DNA from 3 places in the Embleya sp. NBC_00896 genome. Region 3 is predicted to be linked to each of the others. Evidence: riboswitches for the same ligand, from Rfam matches in the RefSeq annotation. Region 3 holds a riboswitch; each other region holds the start of a gene.
What was found. Region 3 has a riboswitch for cyclic di-AMP ahead of OG928_RS38185 (NlpC/P60 family protein). Riboswitches for the same ligand answer to the same signal wherever they lie in the genome.
Positions count from the first base shown of each region.

Region 1: another riboswitch for cyclic di-AMP. It lies ahead of OG928_RS27605 (transglycosylase family protein); the one in region 3 lies ahead of OG928_RS38185 (NlpC/P60 family protein).
Region 2: another riboswitch for cyclic di-AMP. It lies ahead of OG928_RS41795 (transglycosylase family protein); the one in region 3 lies ahead of OG928_RS38185 (NlpC/P60 family protein).

Region 1 is NZ_CP108776.1:6,093,630-6,101,445, forward strand. Features, by position in the region: gene OG928_RS27585 (SDR family NAD(P)-dependent oxidoreductase) at 1-282, opposite strand, end outside; gene OG928_RS27590 (Tm-1-like ATP-binding domain-containing protein) at 442-1,686, shown strand; gene OG928_RS27595 (phosphoenolpyruvate hydrolase family protein) at 1,688-2,590, shown strand; gene OG928_RS27600 (EthD family reductase) at 2,594-2,929, shown strand; cyclic di-AMP (ydaO/yuaA leader) riboswitch at 3,123-3,315, shown strand; gene OG928_RS27605 (transglycosylase family protein) at 3,421-4,095, shown strand; gene OG928_RS27610 (LuxR C-terminal-related transcriptional regulator) at 4,177-4,980, opposite strand; gene OG928_RS27615 (nucleobase:cation symporter-2 family protein) at 5,338-6,678, opposite strand; gene OG928_RS27620 (DUF6421 family protein) at 7,352-7,816, shown strand, end outside.
Region 2 is NZ_CP108777.1:1,878,660-1,886,475, forward strand. Features, by position in the region: gene OG928_RS41790 (glycerophosphodiester phosphodiesterase family protein) at 150-1,199, shown strand; gene OG928_RS41795 (transglycosylase family protein) at 1,326-2,573, opposite strand; cyclic di-AMP (ydaO/yuaA leader) riboswitch at 2,605-2,845, opposite strand; gene OG928_RS41800 (group 1 truncated hemoglobin) at 3,876-4,298, shown strand; gene OG928_RS41805 (globin domain-containing protein) at 4,302-5,495, shown strand; gene OG928_RS41810 (DivIVA domain-containing protein) at 5,476-6,186, shown strand; gene OG928_RS41815 (hypothetical protein) at 6,422-7,060, opposite strand; gene OG928_RS41820 (SDR family oxidoreductase) at 7,576-7,816, opposite strand, start outside.
Region 3 is NZ_CP108777.1:1,098,646-1,106,461, reverse strand. Features, by position in the region: gene OG928_RS38190 (PQQ-binding-like beta-propeller repeat protein) at 1-718, shown strand, start outside; gene OG928_RS38185 (NlpC/P60 family protein) at 854-1,813, opposite strand; cyclic di-AMP (ydaO/yuaA leader) riboswitch at 1,820-1,978, opposite strand; gene OG928_RS38180 (TIGR03084 family metal-binding protein) at 3,491-4,264, shown strand; gene OG928_RS38175 (WD40 repeat domain-containing protein) at 4,322-5,164, opposite strand; gene OG928_RS38170 (MFS transporter) at 5,180-6,793, opposite strand; gene OG928_RS38165 (ROK family protein) at 6,926-7,483, opposite strand; gene OG928_RS38160 (carboxylesterase family protein) at 7,427-7,816, shown strand, end outside.

The DNA of each region.
Region 1 (7,816 bases), on a different replicon from region 3:
CGTCGCGACGTTCACGACCACGTCGACCCGGCCCAGTTCCTTCGCCGCGGTGTCCACGAGCGCGCGACACGCGTCCTGGTCGGCGAGATCGGTCGGCACGTCGAGCACCCGACGGCCGGTCAGGTCGGCGATGTCGGCCGCGAGTCGCCGCAGCGGCTCGGGACGGCGCGCGGCGACCACGACATCGGCGCCGGATCGCGCGAGCGCGATCGCACACGCCCGCCCGATGCCGTCCCCCGCCCCCGCGACGATTGCGACGCGTCCGTCCGGTTCCTCCGCCATGGCACCTCCGTGTGACCGTGCGAATACCTCGAGAATCGGTACCCGTCCTATCGCACGGTGCTTTCAATCGCCATGATCATCCGGTTGGGTTACTGTGCGCGGCCGTTCGCCGCCGAAGCGTCAACCCGGCAAGCCGTACCGACACCACCGGAGGCACCGATGCCCACCGTCGTACTGATCGGAACGCTCGACACCAAGGGATCCGAATACGCGTGGCTGGCCTACCGCCTGCGCGCCCGGGGCGCGGAAGTCGTCCTGATGAACGTGGGCGTGCTCGGCGACGCGCTCGCCCAGGCGGATGTCCAGGCGTCCGATGTCGCCGCCGCGGCCGGCACCGATCTGGCCGACCTGCGCACCCGCGCCGACCGCGGCGCGGCCACCACCGCGATGGCCGAGGGCGCCGCGACCATCCTGCGTGACCTGTACGAGCAGGGCCGGGTCGACGGCGTGCTCGCGGTCGGCGGCTCGGGCGGATCGGCGATCGCGTCGCACGCGATGCGCGCGCTCCCGGTCGGGGTGCCCAAGCTGCTCGTGTCCACGATGGCGGCGGGCGACGTGTCGCCGTACGTCGGCGCCGTGGACGTCACGATGATGTACAGCGTGGTCGACATAGCCGGGATCAACCGGCTCTCCGAGCGCATCCTGGGCAACGCGGCCGACGCGATCGCCGGGATGGCCGGCGGCTTCGCCGAGGACCGCGCGGCGGTCGCGGGGGTGACCGGCGAGGGGCGTCCGCTGATCGCCGCGTCGATGTTCGGGGTGACCACCCCGGCGGTGGACGCGGCGCGCGAGCGGCTCACCGAGCTGGGCTACGAGGTCCTGGTCTTCCACGCCACCGGCGCGGGCGGCACCTCGATGGAGAACCTGGCCGAGGCCGGTTTCCTGGCCGGGATCCTCGACCTGACCACCACCGAGCTGGCCGACGACCTGGTCGGCGGCGTGCTGACCGCGGGCCCGGAGCGGCTCGGCGCCGCCGGGCGGATGGGGCTGCCGCAGGTGGTCAGCGTCGGGGCCCTGGACATGGTCAACTTCGGCCCGCGCGACACCGTGCCCGAGCGGTTCGAGCAGCGGAAGCTGTACGTGCACAACCCGACGGTGACGCTGATGCGCACCACGCCGGAGGAGAACGCCGAACTGGGCCGGCGGATCGCGGCCAAGCTGGTCGCCGCGACCGGCCCGACCGCGCTGTACCTGCCGCTGCGCGGGGTCTCGGCGATCGACGTCGAGGGCGCGCCCTTCCACGACCCCGCCGCCGACGCCGCGTTGTTCGACGCGCTGCGGGTGGGACTCGCCGGCAGCTCCGTCGAGCTGTACGAGTCGGACACCGACATCAACGACCCGGCGTTCGCCACGGCGGCGGCGGATCGGTTGCACCACCTGATCATCAAGGGGAGCGAGGACTGACATGAACGGACGCGAGGCGCGCGGTCGGCTGCGCACGACGGTCGAGCGGGGCGGGGTGGTGGTCGGCGCGGGGGCGGGCACCGGCCTGTCGGCCAAGTGCGCCGAGGCCGGCGGCGTGGATCTGATCATCATCTACAACTCCGGCCGCTACCGGATGGCCGGCCGCGGCTCGCTCGCCGGCCTGCTGCCGTACGGCGACGCCAACGCGATCGTGGTCGACATGGCCGGCGAGGTGCTGCCGGTGGTCCGCGACACCCCGGTACTCGCGGGGGTGTGCGGCACGGACCCGTTCCGGATCATGCCGCACTTCCTGGACCAGCTCGCCGCGATGGGCTTCGCGGGGGTCCAGAACTTCCCCACGGTCGGGCTGTACGACGGCGTCTTCCGGCAGAACCTGGAGGAGACGGGCATGGGCTACGACCTCGAGGTGGAGATGATCCGGCTCGCCGCCGAGCGCGGCCTGCTCACCGCGCCCTACGTCTTCGACCCCGAGCAGGCCCGCGCGATGGCCGCGGCCGGGGCCGACGTGCTGGTCCCGCACATGGGGCTGACCACCAAGGGCAGTATCGGCGCGACCACCGCGCTCACCCTCGACCAGGCGGTCGAGCGGGTCCAGGCGATGCGCGACGCGGCGGCCGAGGTCGATCCCGACGTGCTGGTGCTGTGTCACGGCGGTCCCATCGCCGAGCCCGAGGACGCCGCGTACGTGCTCGCCAACACCATCGGCGTGGTCGGGTTTTTCGGCGCCTCCAGCATGGAGAGGCTCCCGACCGAGCTGGCCATCACCGCCCAGGCGAGGGCCTTCAAGCAGATCGGCGGCAAGAGCGTCACCGACGACCGGGACGCCTGGGAAGCCCGGGACCTCCCGGAAGCACCGGACACCTACCGAGACAGCGAGGACTGAGACATGTACAAGCTCACCGTCTTATACGGCCACCCCACCGATCCGGCGGCGTTCGACTCCTATTACTGGGAGAAGCACGTCCCGCTCGCCCGCACGATGCCGGGCCTGACCGGCTGGACCATCGGCACCTGCGAGCCCGACCCCGCCGGGGGGAAGCCGCCCTATTACATGGTGGTCGCGCTGTACGCGGAATCCCGCGCGGGGATCGAAGCGGTCCTGGATTCGCCCGAGGGCCGGGCCACGGTGGCCGACGTGCCCAATTTCGCGACCGGCGGCGCGACGTTCCTTTGGGACGAAGAACGGGTAGTCGTACCTGTGGAGCTGCCCGCGACGGAATAGCCCCGTGTTGACGCACGGGTGATCACGCGGCTGCGCACCGTGGACGCCGGAACGGTGACCTGCGAAGATCCCGACAATTCGGGCAAAGTGGTGTTATTCCAGCCTGTCGGGCACGTCACAAAGCGGTCGAAATGTTTGCCAACCGGGCGAACCGGTGCGTAGTTTCGTGGTTGTTCGCACAAGCGGACTCCCCGGGCGGTACGCCGAATCCTGCCGCCGCTCGAGGGACGCAGTCGATATCGACTGGCGGCAGGAGCGGGGGAACCAAGTGGTGCGACATCGGCACTGTCGATGTCTTTGGGGTGAAGCCATGCCTGAATCAGGCGAGGCCGGGCCATTCGTCCGAACCCGACAGCTAACTTCGTAGGCGCCCGACGAGGTAATCAATGACGTTCCGTGCCATCACCGCTCCCGTTCGCTCGCTCTCTCGTGGCCGTCGCGCCGGCATCGCCGTCGCCGCCGGTGCGGGTCTCGTCCTTCCCCTCGTGGGCATGACGGGCAGCGCGAGCGCCGCGACCTCGTCCGAGTGGGACAAGGTCGCCCAGTGCGAGAGCACCGGTAACTGGGGCATCAACACTGGCAACGGTTTCTCCGGCGGTCTGCAGTTCACCCCGAGCACCTGGAAGGCGTTCGGCGGCACCGAGTACGCGGCCAACGCCGAGAACGCCACCAAGACGCAGCAGATCGCTGTCGCCGAGCGCGTTCTCGCCGGCCAGGGCCCCGGCGCGTGGCCGGTCTGCTCGCAGAAGGCCAACCTGGGCAAGGGCAACGCGTCCGCCCAGGCCGAGTCCTCGACGGCGACGACCGGCAAGACCAAGACCAAGGTCGAGCAGAAGGCCGCGCCGAAGAAGTCCACGGAGCAGTCCGTGAGCGAGGCCGCGCCGAAGAAGTCCACGGAGCAGTCCGTGACCGAGGCCGCCCCGAAGGTCCGGGTGCAGCACAAGCAGAGTGACACCGCGACCAAGGCCGGGCCGAAGTCCGCCGCCTCCAAGCAGGCGTCGACCTCCGGCCGCTACACGGTCAAGGCCGGCGACACGCTGTCCGACATCGCGTCGAAGAACGGCGTCAAGGGTGGCTGGAAGGCCCTCTACAACGCCAACAAGAGCGCCATCGGCGACAACCCGAACCTGATCAACATCGGTGCCAAGCTGGCGTTCTCCGCCTGACGCACCATCACGACGTAGGCCCCGCCGAATACTTCGGCGGGGCCTACGCCCATTTTCCGGGCCGTCGGCCCGGCTTGCCGCTCAGGTCGCCTCGTCGGGCCCCTCGCGCAGCCACAGCAGGGCGAGTTGGGTGCGGTTCGCGCAGCCGACCGTCTGCATCGCGTACGTCAGATGCTTCTTGACCGTGTCCCCGGTGATCGACAGCACCGCGGCGATGTCGCGGTTGGTCAGCCCGCGCGCGACGAGCGCGGCGATCTCGGCCTGACGCGGCGTCAAACGGGTGATCAGGCTCGGCGGTCGGGTGGGCCGATCGATGAAGAGGGCGAACAGATTGCCCAGGTGCCGGGACAACAGCGTGGCCACCGCGACGTCGCGCGCGCCGAACGCGCCGGATTCGGTGCCCAACAGGCCGATCCCGCCGCATCGGGTCGGCCCCGGGAGCGGCACCACGATCTTCGCGTGGATGCCCATCGGGTACAGGAACGACTCCAGGTAGCGCACGTGTGCCGCCCGCACCGGCTTGGGCAGCGATTCGAGCGTGAGCGGCACGGCCTTGCGCCCGGGCGCGGCACGCAGCGCGATCAGGTGGAACGGGTCGTCGCGATGGAAGGTCTCCATGTACGGCACCAGGCCGCGGAGTCCGATCCCGGTCGCGAGCGGGTCGCGGTCCTCGAAGATCGCGGGCAGATTCGAGCCGGTGAAGAACGTCGTGTCGCGATAACCGAAGTACCGCGCGAGCGCGTCGAGCACGCTCTCCCGGAACGTCGCGACGTCGGCCGCTCGCGCGCACTCGTCGAGTAATCGCAACAGCCGCTCCAGGTCCCGACGTTCGACCAGGTCGAAGTCACCCGCGAGGTCTGGCTCGAACCGGGCTGCGACACTCAACGCGACCTCCGACAAAGCGACCTCCGGCCGGCGACCTCCGACAAAGCGACCTCCGAAAGCGCCGGGGGGAGGGCCGATTATGCCGAAGGAACTCCACCTTTGGGCCATGTCGCCGGCGCCCCCGACCCCACAGGATGGAACACGAGGGTCACGCTCCGAGACCGAGGGGGGAACGCGTGCGGCTCAGGCCGCGCGGGTCACGGGCGTGACGTTGGGGGAACGGCAGCCGGGCGGCCTGCCGTCGGGTTGTGCTCGAACGCCGGACGGGCTTGAAGAAGCCCCTCCGGCGTTCGAGGACGGTCCCCATGGCGGTCTTTACGGCGGTCCCTGTGGCGGTCTCCGGGACGGCACCGACGGTCAGGCCCGTGCGGCCTTGGCCAGGGCGTCGATCGGCTCCGGCGGGACCGGATTCGCGTGCTGTCGCGCCTCGGCGTCGTCGGGGCCGCGGCCGGTGTGGTTGAGCAGCAGGTTGAGCACGACGGCGATGATCGAGCCGGCCGAGATGCCGGACTCGGCGATCATGCCGAACTTCTCCGGGAACGCGTGGTAGAAGTCCGGGAACGCGATCGGGAAGACGCCGAAGGCCAGCGCGACCGCCACGATCAGCGCGTTCGACCCGGCGTTCAGATCGGCCTTGCCGAGCGTGCGGATGCCCGCGACCGCGACGGTGCCGAACAGGACCACGCCGGCGCCGCCGAGGACCGGTTGCGGGACGAGCGCCACCAGCCCGCCGACGATCGGCATCAGGCCCATCAGGACCAGGAATCCGCCGCACACCGCGACCACGAACCGGCTGCGGATCCGGGTCAGCGCGACCAGACCGATGTTCTGCGCGAAGGCCGTGCACGCGAAGCCGTTGAAGACGCCGCCGAGCGCGGTGGCCAGGCCGTCCGCGCGCAGGCCGCCCGCGATCGTCCTGTCGTCGGCGGGTTTGTCCACCACCTCGCTCAGCGCGATGATGTCGGCCGTCGACTCGGTCATGCACACGATCATGACGACGACCATGGAGATGGTCACCGACACGTCGAACTGCGGTGCGCCGAACGCGAACGGCTCGGGGACCTCGAAGATCGCCAGTTTGCCCAGCGCGTCGCCGTCGACCTTGTCGAACGGGATCGCGAGCAGCGTGCCGAAGAGCAGACCGAGCAGGATCGCGATGCGCTGGAGGAATCCGGTCAGGACGCGGTGCAGGACCAGGATCGCCACCAGCGTCGCGGCGGCGAGGCCGAGGTTGGTCGGCGAGCCGTAGTCGGACGCCTTCGCGTCGCCGCCCTGCGACCAGTTGCCCGCGACGGGCAGCAGGGACACCCCGATCAGGGTGATCACCGTGCCGCTGACCACCGGCGGGAAGAACCTGACGAGTCGGCAGAACACCGGCGCGAGCAGGAAGCAGAACACCCCCGCGACGATCGTCGAACCGAAGATGATCGGCAGCGTCGCGTCCTGCTTGGACGCCGCGACCGCCAGGATCGGGGACACCACGGCGAACGTGACGCCGTTGACGAACGGCAGCCGCGAACCGATCCGCCAGAACCCGAGCGTCTGCAACAGCGTCGCGAGGCCGGCGATCAGCAGGCTCGCGCCGAGCAGCGTGGTCATCTCGGCGGCGGAGAGGCCGAGCGCGCCGCCGATGATCAGCGGCGGGGCCGCGACTCCGGCGTACATCGTGGCCACGTGCTGCAGGGCGCCGACGAGCATGCGCCCGGGCGGCAGGAGCTCGTCCACGGGGTGTACGGCCCCGGATCCGGCCGTGCTCTCGGCCTCGGCCCCGGTCCCGGCTCCGGCCCCGGCCCCGGCCCCGGTCCCGGCCTCAGCCACGGATCCGGCTCCGCTCTCGGCCACGGATGCGGCTGCGGTCCCGGCCGGGTCGGCCCCGGTATCCGGGTCCGCCGCGCCTGCGGTCTTCCTGGTGGTTCTCCAGCCCATGATCGGTGCCTCCACATCGGGTGCCGCCTCGCGACGGCCCGGCCCATTGGACGTACTGGATCGCAGGATCGGCCGGGGGGAGTGGATGCAGATCCGGGGCGATCCCCTCGCCGACTATTTCGCCATACGGAATCAACATTCCGTTGAGCAGAACGAGACTGTAGGGACGGGCCGGATCGCCGGTCAATAGCTACAGCCGTCGCGGCCGCGGCCGGCGAAATCTTGTGTCTTCCTCCAAGCGGGTACTCGCTCCCCAGCGGACTCCCGGTCGACGCCGACCTCGGGGTGGGCCGCGAAGATCGAAGGAGCGTATGGCCAATCTCAGGTAATTCGGGCAAATGGCCCCACTGACGATAAGATTGCGTTTGGAATGCCCTTGCGGCGTTAAAATCTTCTGACATAGGTTCTTCAAACCGTGGTTCCTGCTTTCTCCTGTGAGGGGTCCATGCCGAACATGACCCGCGTAGCCGTCCGTACCGCCGTCGACCACCCGCTGTGGCCGGTGCTGAAGGAATCCGTCGCCAACCTGCGTCCGCTGCAGGCCAAGGACGGTTCGATCGAGCCGGCCGGGCACGCGTCCGCGCGCACGCTGGTCGACGACATCACGTCGTCGATCACCGGGCTCGCGCCGCTGTTCCCCCACGACGAGGCCTACCTCGACGCCGTGGTGACCGACTTCCGGCGGTGGGCGGTGGAGGGTTTCGGCCGCCCCGACTTCCTGGACTCGCTCGTCGCCTTCCGGCCCGAGCAGGCCCGGTACGACGGGCTCGAACACCTCGTGGTGTTCCCGATGACCACGCAGAACGGCAATCCGAACCGCAACGTCGAGGCCGTGCTGCTGCGCGTGGTGTGGCCCGAGTGGCTCGCCGCGCTGGAGGCCGAGCGCTACGACAACGCGATGTTCGTGCCG
Region 2 (7,816 bases), 780 kb from region 3:
CTTCCTCGTCCGGGCCCCGGAGCGGGCCGGTGGGAGCCCGAGCCCCGTTCGGACGCCACGACTTCGTCCGGATGCCACGATCCGCTTCCCCGCGCATCACCTTGCGCGGGCGAGAGTTGTGGGCGTCGACCGGAGCGAAGGAGACGCCCATGTCCCGATGGAAGACCGGCACGGCCGCGGTCCTGGCCGGGGCGGCCATCGCCGCCCTGCCGAGCACGGCGGGCGCCACCGCCACACACGGCCGGACCTTCGACCTGGAGGCCCATCGCGGCGGCCTCGGGCTGACCGTGGAGAGCACGATCGCGTCGTTCTCGAAAGCGCTCGACCTCGGCGTGTCCACGCTCGAACTCGACGTCCAGATCACCGAGGACGGCCGCGCGGTCGTCACCCACGACCGCAAGGTCGACGGCCGCAAGTGCGCCGACACCGGGCCGGCGCGGGCGGGCGATCCCGAGTTCCCCTACGTCGGCAAGTACGTCAACACGCTCACCCTCGCGCAGGTCCGCACGCTCGACTGCGGGTCGCGGCAGTTCCCCGGCTTCCCCGAGCAGCGCACCTCGCCGGGCGCCCGAATGCCGCTGCTCACCGAGGTGTTCGACCTGGTGAACCGCCGGCACGCGCGCGGTGTTCGGCTCAACGTGGAGACCAAGGTCGAGGCCGGCGCTCCGCAGGAGACCGCGCCGCGCGAGCAGTTCGTCCGGACGGTGGCCCACGAGGTGCGCCGGGCCGGGCTGTTGCGCCAGGTGACCGTACAGAGCTTCGACTGGGGCGCGCTCAAGCGGATGCGCGAGGTCGAACCGCGGTTGCCCCTGGTCGCGTTGACCAACTACGACTTCCTCCAGGTCGGGCAACCGGGCGCGTCGCCGTGGCTGGGTGGCCTGGACATCGACGACTTCGGCGGCGACCCGTTGCGCGCGATCAGGACGATCGGCGCCAGGACGTTCTCACCGGTGCACGGTTTCCCGCAGAACGGCACGGTCACCGACCCGAACTACCGCCCGTACGTGACCCGCGAACTGGTCGCCCGCGCGCACGCCCTCGGCATCAAGGTCGTGCCGTGGACGGTCGACGACCCGGCGACCATGGCCAAGCTCGTCGACGACGGCGTCGACGGCCTGATCACGGACTACCCCGACCGCCTCCGCACGCTGCTGGCCGACCGCGGCTACCGGCTGCCGCGGGCCTACCCGGCCGGGTGAGCTCGGCGGGGGCGGGGTGGGGGTGTTCGGCGAAGAAGGCGTGTCGGGACGCCGACAGGGCCGTGCCCGTCGACCTGGTGGTCGACGGGCACGGCCCTGTGGCTACCGCGTTGGGTGACTCTGGGATCAGAGGTTCACGCCGTGGGCGCGGAGGTAGGTGACGGGGTTGATGCCGCTGCCGTAGTTCGGGGTGGTGCGGATCTCGAAGTGCAGGTGCGGGCCGGTCACATTGCCGGTCGCGCCCGAGCGGCCGATCTGCTGACCGGTGCTGACCTTGCTGCCCGCGCTCACGCTGATGCTGGAGAGGTGCGCGTACTGCGAGTACTTGCCGTCCGCGTGCTTGATGACGACCTCGTTGCCGTAGGCGCCGCCGTTGCCGGCCTTGACGACCGTGCCGGAGGTGATCGCCTTGACGCTCGCGCCGGTGCCGACGACGAAGTCCTGACCGGTGTGGCTGCCGCTGGACCACAGCTTGCCGCCGGTGCCGAACGCGGTACCCAGCGAGCCGCTCACGGGAGCGACGTAGCCGGACGAGTTGCTCTTGGTGGCGGGGGCGACCTCGGCGGAGGCCTTCGCCTTCGGCGCGACCGGCGCCTTGGCCTTGGTGACCGGCTTCGGCGCGACCTTGACCGAGACGGAGGCCTTGGTCGGGGTCGACGGGGCGGTCGAGGTCTTCTCGGTGCCCTTGTCGGTGCCCTTGTCGCTGTCGTCCGAGGACGAGGAGGACGAGGCCGCACCGGAGAGGGTGAGCTTCTGGCCGATCTGGATCAGGTTGGGGTTGCCACCGATCACGGAGCGGTTGTCCTTGTACAGCTTGTGCCAGCCGCCCTCGACATCCTTCGCCGCGGCGATCTTGGACAGGGTGTCGCCCTTGACCACGGAGTAGGTGCCGTTCGAGGACTTGACCTCGATCTTCGGCGCGGGCTTGGACTCGGCCGACTTCTCGGTCGTGGCGGCCTTGGGGGCGACCTTGACGGTGGCCTTGCTCTCGGCCTTCGCCGAGGGGCTGACGGCCGGAGCCGCGCTGCCCTTGGTCAGGTTGGACGGGCCGGAGGTGTTGGGCCACGCGCCCGGGCCCTGCACGGCGAGGACCTTCTCCGCGATGGCGATCTGCTGGTCCTTGGTGGCCAGGTCCGCACGCGGGGCGTACTTGGTGCCGCCGAACTCGGTCCAGGTGCTCTGGGTGAACTGGAGGCCACCGTAGAAACCGTTGCCGGTGTTGATGTGCCAGTTGCCCGAGCTCTCGAGCATGGCGACCTTGTCCCAGGTCGAGACCGACGCGGCGTTGGCGGTCGCGAGGCCACCGATCAGCGGGGCGGCGACGATCGCGCCGGCCATGCCGACGGTCAGGGCGAGGCGGGTCTTCTTGGGCATGCGGGCAGGGGTGTTGAACGACTGCACGAAGAGTTTCCTTCTCCCACGCCTACGAAGTGAGCTGTCGGATTCGGGCTGGAGAGTCTCGCCCGGCCGTGTCTGGTCCCTCACGAGTGAGGAGACGCGGCTTCACCCCAAGCCGTCCAAATAGGGCGTCCGCGCACATGTCTGTGCAGACGCCCATGACGGCGTACCACTTGGTTCCCCCGCTCCTGCCTTTCGGGTACTCGTACCGTGGCCCCTCCGGCGGCAGGATTCGGCGAACCGGGAGGCGCAATCCGCTGGTGCACCAGACCGGTGCGGCGGAAGCACCAAACTACGCACAACACCCACTCGGATCCAAACATCACGATCGGTAGAAATCGCTGAATCGTGTCGAATCGGCGGAATATGGGAACCGAAAGTCCCGAGTCGTGCACGCATTGTGTCCGAGGGCTTGTCATTTCGGTGATCCGGGAATTACGCTTCGTGAGAATTGCGGAAGTGCGGTTCACGGTCCGTGCGAGAGCCTGACCATCGGTGCGTGCGATGTGACGTGCGTAACGTCGACGACCGCCGGCGGCTCGTTCGGTGGCTCACTCTGCCGCCGGTCGACGGCCGCCGCCGTGGTGTCGCGCCGCCAGCCGGTCGCGACCGAGGTGGGTCGCGCCGGCAAAGCCGAGCGCGGCGCCGGTGCGAGACGCCCGCCGAGGATCTCGGCGGCGGGGAGTGGCCGCCGGCGAGTACGGCCATCGAATATCTCGAATCACCGCGCGATTTGATCTTCCATGCCACATGACCTGGGATTGTGTATCGGCGAGGCGATTGACGCTTCCTTGGCCACGGGAATATTCGACGGTGAATTGTTGCGGGGGCAAGGATTCGTTGATCCCTGTTGATCTTCGTTGAATCTTCGTTGATCCTCGCGCTCGTTCCGATCGGTGCAATCGGTGCACCCCTGCGACGCCATTGCGAAGCATGGGGTGGAATCGCCGCCGCACGTCCGTCTTTCCATCGGTTTCCCGACAGTCGACACAATGCGAGTACATGTCCGGTGTATACCGGCCGACAATTCTGGCGATCCGGCGCGTGCCGGGCCGCCGCACCGGCGCTGCGCTCCGGCGGACCCGCTTCCCTATCGGGGGGAGCGGTCGGCGGAAACGAGTTTTCTACTTCCGGAGCGAATTCGAATGATCGCAGCCGGCTCAGTGGATTTCAGGTCGCAACCGGACCAAAATGACGCATTGCTCTCATTGACATTCGACACGTGAGACCCGGATGCTGTGCTCTGCTCGAATATCCGACCGAGGGAGCGCGAGTAACATGTCCGAAACGAATGCTTCGACGTCCGAAGCGATCTCCGAGCAGACGATGTACGAGCAACTCGGCGGTGGCCCGGTTATTCGTGAGGCAGTGGACCGCTTCTATCGCCTGGTATTGGCCGATCCGGAATTGGCCCCGTATTTCGAGCGCTCGGATGTGTCGGCCGTCAAGCGCCACCAGGCGCTGCTGCTGGCGTCCGTCCTCGGCGGCCCCGAGACCTACGACGGGCGGACCCTGGCCGCCGCGCACACCGGACTCGGCGTCACCGGCCCGCACTACGACAAGGTCTCGGCGTACCTGCTCGACGTCCTGGGCGAGATGGGCGCGCCGACCCACATCGCCGACGCCGTGGCCTCGACCCTGAAGGCCGTGCGCGACGACATCGTCCAGGACGACGGCGCGGTCGCCGAGGGAGTCCGCTGAGTCGTGGACACCACCCGCCTCAAGGAGAGCTGGCGCCTGGTGGCGGCGCACGGCGATCAGGTACCGCTGTACTTCTACTCGTCCCTGTTCCTCACCCACCCGCAGACGCGCGAGATGTTCCCGGTCTCCATGGCCGGGCAGCGCGGCAAGCTCGTCGAGGCGCTGGGACACGTCGTCTCGAACGTCGACGACCTGGACACCCTGGTCGTCTTCCTGGGGCAACTCGGCCGTGACCACCGCAAGTTCGCGGTTGTGGCCGAGCACTACCCCGCGGTGGGCGAGGCGTTGCTGGCGACGCTCGAACACTTCGCCGGCAGCGCGTGGACCCCGCAGCTGGCCGCCGACTGGGGCGCGGCGTACGGACTCGTCGCCAAGGTGATGTGCGACGCGGCCGACGAATCGGCCCGCACCACACCCGCGTGGTGGGACGCCGAGGTCATCCGACACGAACGCCGCGGCCTGGGACTGGTCGTGCTGACCGTCCGCCCGCACACCCGACTCGACTTCGTGCCCGGCCAGAGCGTGGCGGTGGAAACCGCGTTGCGGCCCCGCATGTGGCGCTACTTCTCGCCCGCCAACGCGCCGCGGGCGGACGGGACGCTGGAATTCCACGTGCGGGTGGTCGACGGCGGCAGCGTCAGCACCGCGCTGGCCCAGGGCATCCAGGCCGGCGACATGCTGCGGCTCGGCGCGCCCGTCGGACAGCGGCTCACGCTGGACGGCACCGGCGGACGCGATGTGGTCCTGCTCGCCGGCGGCACCGGGCTCGCCCCGTTCAAGGCCCTGATCGAGCACATCAAGTCCGAACACGACTACGGCGCCATCCGCAGGCGCGCGGTCGTCTACGCGGGCGCGCGCCAGACCCGCGAGCTGTACGACCTGCCCGCCCTGGAGGCGTACGCGCAGGCGTGCGAGTGGTTGACGGTGATCCCCACGGTCTCCGAGGACCCGGCGTATCGGGGCGAGATCGGGGAACCCGTGGACGTGGCACTGCGGCACGGTCCCTGGGGCGCCCACGAGGTGTACCTCTGCGGTTCACCGGACCTGGTCACGACCGGCCTCGCGAAGTTGCGTTCCGCCGGTCTGCCGGAGGAACGACTGCACTACGAGGAATTCGCCGGCTACGCGCAGCCCGGGCAGTCCCCGGCGACCGCGAACCGATCGACGGAGGTCAGTCATGAATCAGCCGCGTGGTGACGAAGAACGAGGCCGACCCCACCCCGGGTCGGCGATCCGGCACCGCACACCGCTGACTCCGCAGCGGGTCCGCTCCACCGAGTTCAACCGCGCGTCGCTGGCCCGCCGGGGCTACGACGTCGAAGAGGTCAAGATGTTCCTCGGCCGGATCGCCGAGGACATCGCGGCGAGCGACACCGAGAAGTCCGGGCTGCGCGCGGAGATCGATCGGCTCCGCGAGTGGTACCGGCAGCAGGGCGTCGAGACCGGTCCGCAGACGCAGGCGTCGACGTCCCTGGTGCCGGCCGTCAAGGCGGACAAGCAGGCGGTCGCGATGCTGTCGCAGGCCCAGCAGCAGGCGGACGCGTACGTCGCGCAGGCGGAGCAGTACTGCCGCCAGGTGATGGGCGAGGCCCGTCGGCAGGCGGACGAGATGCTGCGGGACGCGCAGGCGAGCGCCGAGTCCGCGGCGAACGACGCGGCGCGCGCGTATCGGGCGCAGGCGGGCGGTGAGTACGCGGCCGAGCTGGAGGAGATGCAGCGCCGGGTGGCGTGGCTGCGTGCGTTCTGCCACGCGATCCAGGTGCAACTCACCGCCGCGTCGGAGTCGTTCGCTCGCGAGGTGGCCAAACTCGCGGACCTGCCCGCGAACTTCCCCTCGACCGACTTCCTGTCCGCGGGACCGACCCCGGGGGCGGGGTACCGGCCGTAGTCGGGGCGTGACCGGCCTTGCGGACAGGGGTCCTTGCCGGTGGATGCCCCACCCACCGGCGAGGACCCGCGCCTCGGGCCTCGGGCCGCTCGCTGCCCCGACGTCGCCGCTCCGGACCACGCCCCGGCGGATCGGCGGTTGCTTGCCGGTGCCGGCCGTGAGTTTCGGGTTCGACGGGACGGCGGTGTCGGTGGGCACGGGGTTGGCCGATCGCCGATCGCCGGTTCGCGGGTGGTCAGCCGAGGGTGAGTGCCGCGGCGGCGGCTGCTCCCAGGGTCGTGCCGGCGATGGTCTGGGCGAGGGTGTGGTAGCGCAACGCGACTCGGGACCAGCACACGGCGACCACGCCGGCGTAACCCGTCAGCCACCAGGCGCCGCCCGCGACGGCGAGCAGGGCGACGGTCGCGGAGGCCACGGTGCAGTCCACGCTGATCTTCCACGCGGCGTTCACGACCAGCAGGACGACGGTCATGCCCCACATCGCGAGCATCGCGACCACCAGGCGGTTCGGGGCGCCGGCGGCGAGCATCAGGGCGGTGCCGGCGCCGATGGAGGTCAGGATCACCGCGAAGATCCGAGGCCGTTGGCGCCGGTCGACGACGTGCCGGTCGCCCCATGTGCCGCGCCGGCGCTCCCACTGGATGTACGCGGCCGGGACGATGCCGGCGCAGCCGGCAGCGACCAGGCCCCACGCGGCGCCGGTCCACGAGCGCGCGACGACGGCGCCGAGGGTGATCAGCCCGACCAGGAGGGTGTTGCGCGGCTGGAGGACGTCGGTGACCAGTCGCGCGGCGACCCGGACCCGGTCTGCGGTCGGCGGCGCGGCGGAACCCACGCCCGAACCGACCTCGTTCTCGGCAACACGGTTGTCCATTCCCGTACGGTAGCGGGGGCCGCCGAGGCCGCCGACGGCCGGGCGCTCCGCCGGGCGCACGCGCGCACGCGGCCGGCACGGCCACATACCGCCACCACTTCATCTGCAACCCATGCCCACCGCGTCCGGCGCGCACGGAGAAGGAGTGGAATCCCTCCACCATGGGGTTGTCGATCGTCACGCGGTCGACGCCGCCGTCGAGCGCGAACCCGCCCACCGCCGCATGTAGGCGGCCGCTCGGTGTGGGCGTGGTGGGATCTCCCGGCCTGCGGCCCGCTTGTCCTCCAACGCCGGACGGGCTGGAGGGTGGCCTCGTCCCGTTGTCCTCACGCCGGGCGGGCGCTACCCATAGCCCGGCCGGCGTTTGAGGCCGAACAGCCCGTCCGGCGTTTGAGGACAAGCGGGCCGCAGGCCGGCCCGCCCCGCAGGCCGTGTCCGTTCGCGCCCGCCGCGAGCGCGGCGGTGGTGACGCCCGGCTCGACGACGGCGAGCCGCACAGGTTGGATGAGGCGCCGTCACATCACGGCGAGCTGGCCGCCGTCGACGACGAGCTCCGCGCCGTGCACGAAGGCCGCGTCCTCGGACGCCAGGAACGCGTAGGCGGCGGCGACCTCCTCGGCCAGTCCGGCGCGCCCGAGCGGGATGCGGTCGGCGACATGGCTCGCCTCGAATTCGCCGTCGGTCATCGCGCCTGCGATCGAGGCGTTCAGTGGTGTACGGATGTATCCGGGACACAGGGTGTTCACCCGGATCCCG
Region 3 (7,816 bases):
CAGCCACGGCACACCGGCCCTCGCCGACGGCGTCGTGTACCTCTCCACCAAGGGCACCAACAACCTCGTCGCGGTGGACGCGGCCACCGGATTGGCCAAGCGGCGCTGGAGCACCCACGGACTCCTGCACGGCGCCCCGATCGTGGCGGGGCGTCGGCTGTTCGCGAGCACGATGACCGGCCTGGTCGTCGCCGTGAACGTGCGCTCCGGCCAGACCAAGTGGACCCACGACGCGCGCCCAGCCTCGCAGGCCGCCTTCCTCACCGAACCGGCGCTCGCCGACGACATGTTGTGCGTCGCCGGCACCGACGGCCGGCTGATCGCGCTCGACCCGGCCACGGGGGTGCGGCGGTGGGTGACATCGGGCCTGGGTCCGATCCGGAGCCGACCCGTGTTGGCGGGCACCCGGGCCTACGTCGGCTCCGCCGGCAACGCCCTGCACGCCGTCGACACGGCCACCGGCCGATCGGTTTGGCGCTTCGCCACGGGTGGGCCGATCCCGACCTCGCCGGCCGTCGCGGCGGGAGTCGTGTACGCGTGCGGCCAGGACGGCACCGTGTACGCGGTGGACGCGGCGGACGGCACCGAGCGTTGGCGCTGCCGGCCGGGCGGGGTGCCGTACGGCCCGGTCGTCGCGGGCGAGGTGGTCTACGTGTGCAGCACGGACCGGCACCTGTACGCGATCGACGCCGGCACGGGGGCGGTCGCCGGCGGGTGACATGGAGCGGCGCCGCACGCCCCGACCGTCATCGGGGCGCACGGCGCCGAACTGCTGTCCCACTATGCGGTTCTCACGCGGTGCGGTTACCACTCACCGCTTGCCGCGCTGTCCGCTGCCGCCGTTCCGGTGCGATCAGGCCGGGCGGGTGGCGCCGGCGATCGGCATGGTGTTGATCGAGGAGATCTCGACCGACTTGCGCGGGTTGGGCGCGTGGATCATCTTGCCGTCGCCGATGTAGATGCCGACGTGGCTGATGCCCGAGTAGAAGAAGACCAGGTCACCGGGCTTGAGGTTCGAGATCGACACGTGCGTGTCGGCCGTGAACTGCGCGGTGGTCACGCGGGGCAGCGAGATGCCCGCGCTCTTGTACGCGGCCTGGACGAGACCGGAGCAGTCGAACGCGTTCGGGCCGGTGGCGCCGTACACGTAGGGCTTGCCGAGCTGGGCGCGGGCGTAGGCCACGGCCTTGGCGGCCGCGGTCGACTGGCCGGCCGAGGACGTCGGCGCCTGGGCGCCCTTCGAGCCACCGGTGGTGGTCGACGGCTTGGCCGGGGTCTTGGTGGCGGGCTTGACCGCCGGCTTGGCCGCCTTGGGGGTGGTCTTGCCGGGGGTCGTGGTCGTCTTCGGCTTGACGGTGATGCTCGGCTTGGCCGGGGCGTCCGCCTTGGGGAGCACGGGCGCGGCACCGGTCAGGCGCAGGGTCTGGCCGATCTGGATCAGGTCCGGGCCGGAGAGCAGCACGTCGCGGTTGAGCTCGTACAAGCTCTGCCAGCCACCGGAGACCTTGTTCGTGGCGGCGAGCTGGAACAGCGTGTCGCCGGCCTTGACCACGTAATCGGCCTTGTCGGCCGGGGCGGTGGTGGCCTGCGGCGCGGCGGCTTCGGCCGGGGCGGGGGCCGACTCGACCGCGGTGGGGGCCCCGGTCAGCACGTTCGCGGCCGGCTGCTCGGAAGCCGAGGGGGCCTGGGCGAGGGCCGGGCCGGCGGTGGCCACGGGGATCACGGCACCCATGCCCGCGATGCCGACCGCCGCGACGAAGCGGCGGACGTTGGTGGGTCGAGCGGCGCGATGGCGACCGTTTGTGGACAGCATGAAATGGGGTCCTCTCCTGTCGCCTACGAGGTGAGCTGTCGGATTCGGACTGGAGCAGCCCGGTCGCGCAGCACGCGACTTCACCCCTAGCCGTCACCGGAACGATCCCGGCCACGGCGATTCACCTGGTTCCCCCGCTCCCGTCGGATTCTTCGATCTCGACACCCGCTGCCGGCGACGGGATTCGGCGTACCGGCGGCAGGGTTCACCCGAAAGGTGAATCGGCGAGCACGGTAGGCAAGCCGGAAGCGAGATCACAACCGAATCGCCGACTTTGCCCGACCTGGACACGGCCGGTCGGCGCGACTTCACACGGTGAGCCGGCTCGGCGCATACGCGGTGACGAGGGCATATGGCAGAGAGTGGCGTGACCAACCGATAACGCAAAATAATCGAAATTCGTCGCGCGAACCGGGAACCGAATTTCACCCGGAAGTCAGTTATAGAGTTTATGTCCGTTTTATGCATGCGGGATACATCACACTCGGCCGGTGTGCGGGGCCGCGCGTGCGCGACGTCGCGGGGCGGCGGGCCCGGCGAGGATCGCCCTCGACGCGGACGCATCCGCCGGGGCTGCGTGGTCGGTTCTGGGGCGGGTGTGGGGCGAGGGGTTCCCGAGGCGGAATCGGACGTCGAACGGGAGCGCGGAGGTCCTGACGCGCGGTCGCGCGGGCGACGCCGTGACGCCGCGACGGCCGGCGGGCGCCTTGCGCGTGATCCCCCGATTCCCGTTGCGGGACGACCCGGATTGGCCGGCCGGCCATCACCGCCGGCGAGATTGCGGTGCTGAATGCCGGGATTTGTGGTAAATCCCCAGTCGAGCAGGAGATTGGCGGCATGTTCCGGTTCGCCACCGGCTCGGCCGGATTTACGAATGAGACTTCGGTATTGGTCGGGAAGTCCGGTCCGGGCAATCGAGTGGCGATTTGACGCGTATTCGAGCGTTCGTCGATGACGGAAGAACTTGTGCCGGACTTTCGGTACGGGGCGGGCGGCATCTCGAAGGGAAGATTCCGCACCCTCATGGAGCCGGCGCTGTCCCTCCGCGGCGTGGTTTCGACGCGGTTCCGCTTCCATGTAACAGCCGCCGACTACCGCGTCTTGATCAGCTCGTGGATGGAAGCCGGTGCTCTGCGTCGCGGTGCCGGCCGAGACCAACCGCGTCGAACTCGTCCCGGTGGACGCCCGTGTGGTGACCCCGAGCTGCCGCAGCGCCTGAGGGGTGGCACACCGGTGACCTTGCGGATGCCCATGCCGGAAAAGCACGAAGGGCATCTACGATGCAGTGGTGGATCCAGCAGAAACCACGGTAGACGACGAATCCGGTGCGGCTCCCTCGAAGCCGCACCGGCTTTCGTATCCCGGCGGAGGACGGACCGCACGGCAGAACACATCACCTCGCGGCCTCGCGGGTTCAGGTGTCGCGTATTTCCGGTCTTGTAATGAGTCCATCCGTTCCCTCATGTCGTTCGCACCGCCGTGATACCGGCGGATCGCTGCGTAGAGCTCGATGGGGACATCGGCGTTCACTCCGCCGAGCACACGCAGCCGCCCACCGCGAAGGGTTCACCTGCGGTCAAAACTCACGAACAACACCCCCGCTGCCCCGATGGTGTGGTCACAACAAACCAACAAATGCGGTCACATCACGCCGACAAAACCAGAAGGTGATATTGGATGCTGAACTACGACCTTGACATATCTGGTCTGGAGCGCGACGTTGCTCTGCCCGACTTGGTGGCTGAAGGAGATGAGCTCGACGCCCTGGTATCAGCGCAGTCCGACTGGACCAAGCCCACACCGGCAGCGGGGTGGACGATCGCCCACCAGATCGCTCATCTTGCTTCAGCTGATGCGAACGTTGTCATCGCTGTCCGGACCCCGGAGGCGTTCGACGCCGTGCTGAAGCAGGTAGAAGCCGCGGGCAGCCAATATGCCGATCTCGACGCCGCAGCGGGAGCAGCCGAACCTCGATCGGTACTGCTGGAACGATGGCGCACTGGTCGAACCGAGGCGGCGGCGGCGCTACGTGACGCGCCCCGGGACCATGGGTTTCCTTGGTACGGCTCGCAGGTGACCGCAGCACTCATGGCACCGCTTCGACTAATGGAAGTGTGGGCCCACGGGCAGGACATTTTCGATGCACTGGGTGTCTCACGCCGTCCGACGGGTCGGCTCCGGCATGTGGCCTCATTGGGAGTGATAGGACGAGAGCTGTCGTTCTATGCCGCCCAGCTGCCTTCTCCGGCAGAGCCGTTCCGCGTCGAGCTGGCCGGTCCCGACGGCCAAACCTGGGCATGGGGCCCAGAGAATGCGATGCAGCGGGTACAGGGCAGTGCCCTCGACTTCTGCCTTCGAGTCACCCAACGCAGGTCCCGAGCCGAGACCGACCTCACGGCGGTCGGTGAGGATGCGCAGAAGTGGCTGGATAACGCACGCGTTTTCCTCTGAAGAGGTCAGTGCCGAACCGGCATAACGTGGGCAGCGTGCTTGCCGCCGGCGAGGCTTTCAGTCGTCCCGCCCACCAGACGGCGGCAACGAAACCGCGTCGAACCGGGTAAATGCCAAGCCGGGGCCGGCTGTCGGCTCGGCCGGCAGGCCGACGCGGAAGAGGTGGATCTCGTTGTCGACGATGGCCGCCAACCGGGCGCCGTCGGGCGACCAAGCGAGGGCTCGGGTCCTGGTCCCGGCCTGCGTGTGGTCCTTCGTCGGGCGTCGCATGATGAGCTCACCGTCGGCGACCCGGTAGATGTCCGGTGTGCACTTCCCCTCATCGTTCAAGTCCTGCGCTGCCACGGCCAGGTACGCTCCATCCGGGCTCGCCGCCACCGCGTCCAGCCAACTGCCCGACACAGCAAAGGCGTTCAGGATCCGTCCGGTGGCGTGCTCGATCACGTGGACCTGTAGGCCCTGGGCGACGAACATTCGGGTCTCGTCCGCGCTGAAGGCGACGCTCGTGACCCTGTGTGACTCATCACCGAGCCGCACCGTGCGTTCCGGCGTGGACTGGCCGGAGACGAAGTCCACCCGGCCGCCGGGGCCGTACTCGACCCGGAAGCGGCCGGTGCGCGAGCGTGCGCGGCCCTCAAGAGGCTGGCGCCCGACCGGCACAGCCGCCGCGACGGCTACGGTCTCGGCCTCGTCATCGTCAACGCCGTGGCCCACGCCCACCACGCCACCCTCACCACCAGCGCACGCCCCGAAGGGGGTCTGGCCGTCACCGTCGGGTTCGCACACCCATCTCACCCGAATCCCCAACGTCAGATGGGCAATTACGCAGAACTCGCGACCTGACGCATATCGACGTAACAGCAGCGCCCGGTCCCGGTCGCAGGTCGTCGCCGCGAACAATGGTGGAACCCCCCGCTACGCGTTCGTCGAGCGGGGCTGGGTCGTCGGGATCCGCTGGGTGAAGAACATCGCGAGGAGTGCGGTGAGGGCGAGGACGGCGAGTGCGGCGCGCAGGCCGTCGAGCCTGGCCTCGGCGTTCGCGTCGAGCGCGGCTCGGGTCACCTCCGGGCTCATTCCCGCCTCTTCGAGGGCGGACTCCAGCTGGGTGTCCGACAGAAAGGGCGCACCACCCTGGAGCTCGACCGTCGCCTGGCTGCTGATCTGCGGCGGGATCGCCGGGTTCTCCTCGATGGTGGTCAGGAACGAAGTCGTCAGCGCGGCGATCATGATCGACCCGGCGAGCGCCGTACCGATCGAGGCGCCGAGGTTGGTGACGGCGTTCTGAATGCCGCCGATCTCCGCGCTTTGCTCGTCCGGCACCGCGGACACGGTGACCGACCCGAGTTGGGAAGCCAGCGCACCCATGCCGAGCCCGATCAACAGCAGGGGCACGGTCACGACCTCCCCACCGGCGTCCGCGTCGAGTGCGGCCATCAGCGCCACCGCACCCGCGAACAACGCGATGATCCCCAGCCGCACCACTCGCCGCGGTGAGACGTCCGGGAGAAATCGCGGAATCAGGATCGCGGCGGCCAACAGGGTGAGCGAGAGCGGCAGGATGTGTGCGCCCGTCTCCAGCGCGGACAGGCCGAGTGCGACGGACAGGTACAGCGGTACGAGGAAGAACACGCCCATCTGCACGAGGTACTGGAAGAAGAACATCGTCAGGCCACCGGTGAGCTGCCGGTTGCGCAGCATGGCCGGATCCACGAGCGGCTCTTTGCCCTGCTCCACGAGACGGGCCTCCCAGTGGAGGAAGAGCCAGATCAGGAACAGACCCGCCAGCATCAACCACACGACCAGCGAGACCCCGAGCCAGGCGGGCGCATCGGGCTTCGGGAGGAACCATCCCCATTCGCCCGAGCGGAGTACGCCGAAGACGAAGACGCCGAGCCCGAGCGCGGAGAGCACGGCGCCGACGAGATCGATGCGCGCGTGTCCCTCGGTCGGCGCGTCGGCGACGCGTCGGGCGAACACCAGGATCACGATCACGATCACGACCTCACCGGCGAACACCCAGCGCCAGGAGAAGTACGTCGTGGCGACGCCCCCGACGAGCGGCCCGAGCGCGATCGCCACGGCCCCCGCGGCCGCGACGATTCCGTAGGCGGCGGGGCGGCGTTCCGCCGGGAAGTTGCCGGCGACGAGCGCCACGATCGCGGGCAGGATGAGCGCCGCCCCGAGTCCCTCGAGGAACGACCAGCCGAACATGAGCACGGGCAGGTTCGGGGCGAGCGCCGTCGTCAGCGAGCCACAGCCGTAGACAACGCAGCCGATCATGAACGCACGCCTGCGCCCGATGAGCGCGCCGACCTTGCCACCGGGGATCATGAACATCGCCATCACCAGGGTGTAGGCCGTGATGGCGCCCTGGATCCCCGTCACGGTCGTGCCCACGTCCTCGGCCACCGTCGCGATCGAGACGTTCATGACGGAGCTGTCGAGCGCCATCAGGAACTGCCCGGCCGCCAGGGTCGACAGAACGAGTCCCGCCGCCGAACGCTTCGGAGCCCCAGCCTCGGGTGTCATGGCCACATCGTCACAAATGCCCCGGAGGTCGGACTCACGACGCGCCCCGGATGTCAGCCGGATGGCGGCGACGGTGGCGATGGCGATGGCGATGGCGATGGCGGCGACGGTGACGGTGACGAGGGTGGCGGGTCAGGGGTCTCGGGGGCGGACCGGCGTCGAGGTCGGGTTGTCGAGGATGTATTCGCCGACCAGGAGGGCGGCGCCCCGGGCGGCGGCCTCGGGGCCCAGGCGGCCGGGGCGCACCTCCAGGTCCTGGTAGGCCGCGACCGCGCGCAGGGCCGCGGTGGTCTCGTGGACCCCGGGGAGCAGCCAGGGGGACAGTCGGGCGAAGTGGCCGCCGAGCACCAGGAGTTCGGGGTTGAGCACGGCGGCGATGGTCTCGGCGGCGGCGCCCACGCGTACGGCGGTGCGGGTGAGCAGGCGCAGGACGCCGGGGGCGCCGTTCTCGGCCCTGCGGACGAGTTCCTCCAGGGCGGCGTCCGGGTCGGCCGGATCGATCGCGGGTTCGCGGTCGCGGTCGCGGTTGCGGCCGGGGCGGCGGCGCGGAGCAGGGCGGGCAGGCCGGCGACCGCCTCCAGGCAGCCGCCGCGGCCGCACCAGCAGCGGGGTCCGCGCGGGCTGGACGATGATGTGCCCGACCTCGCCCGCGCCGCCGCGCCGGGCCTGTTCGCCAAGGCCGTCCTGCAAAGCGGCCCGTGCACGCTGCTGAGCGGCCCCGACCTGGCCCAGGCCGGCCGGGACGGACAGGGCTTCGCCGCCGACGCCGGCTGCCCCGACCCGGCGACCGCCGTCGCGTGCCTGCGCGCCGCGTGGGCACCGAACCTGATCGCGGCGGCCCGAAACCACCCGATCACCGGACCCACGGTCGGCGGCGGCGCGCTGCCGCTCCGACCCGCGGACGCGATCGCCGCCGGGAGTTGGCACCGGGTACCGGTCCTGATCGGCAGCACCCGCGCCGAGGGCAAGATGTTCGCCCTCGACCGGCCGTACCTGACGCCCGATCAGTACGTCGCGACGATC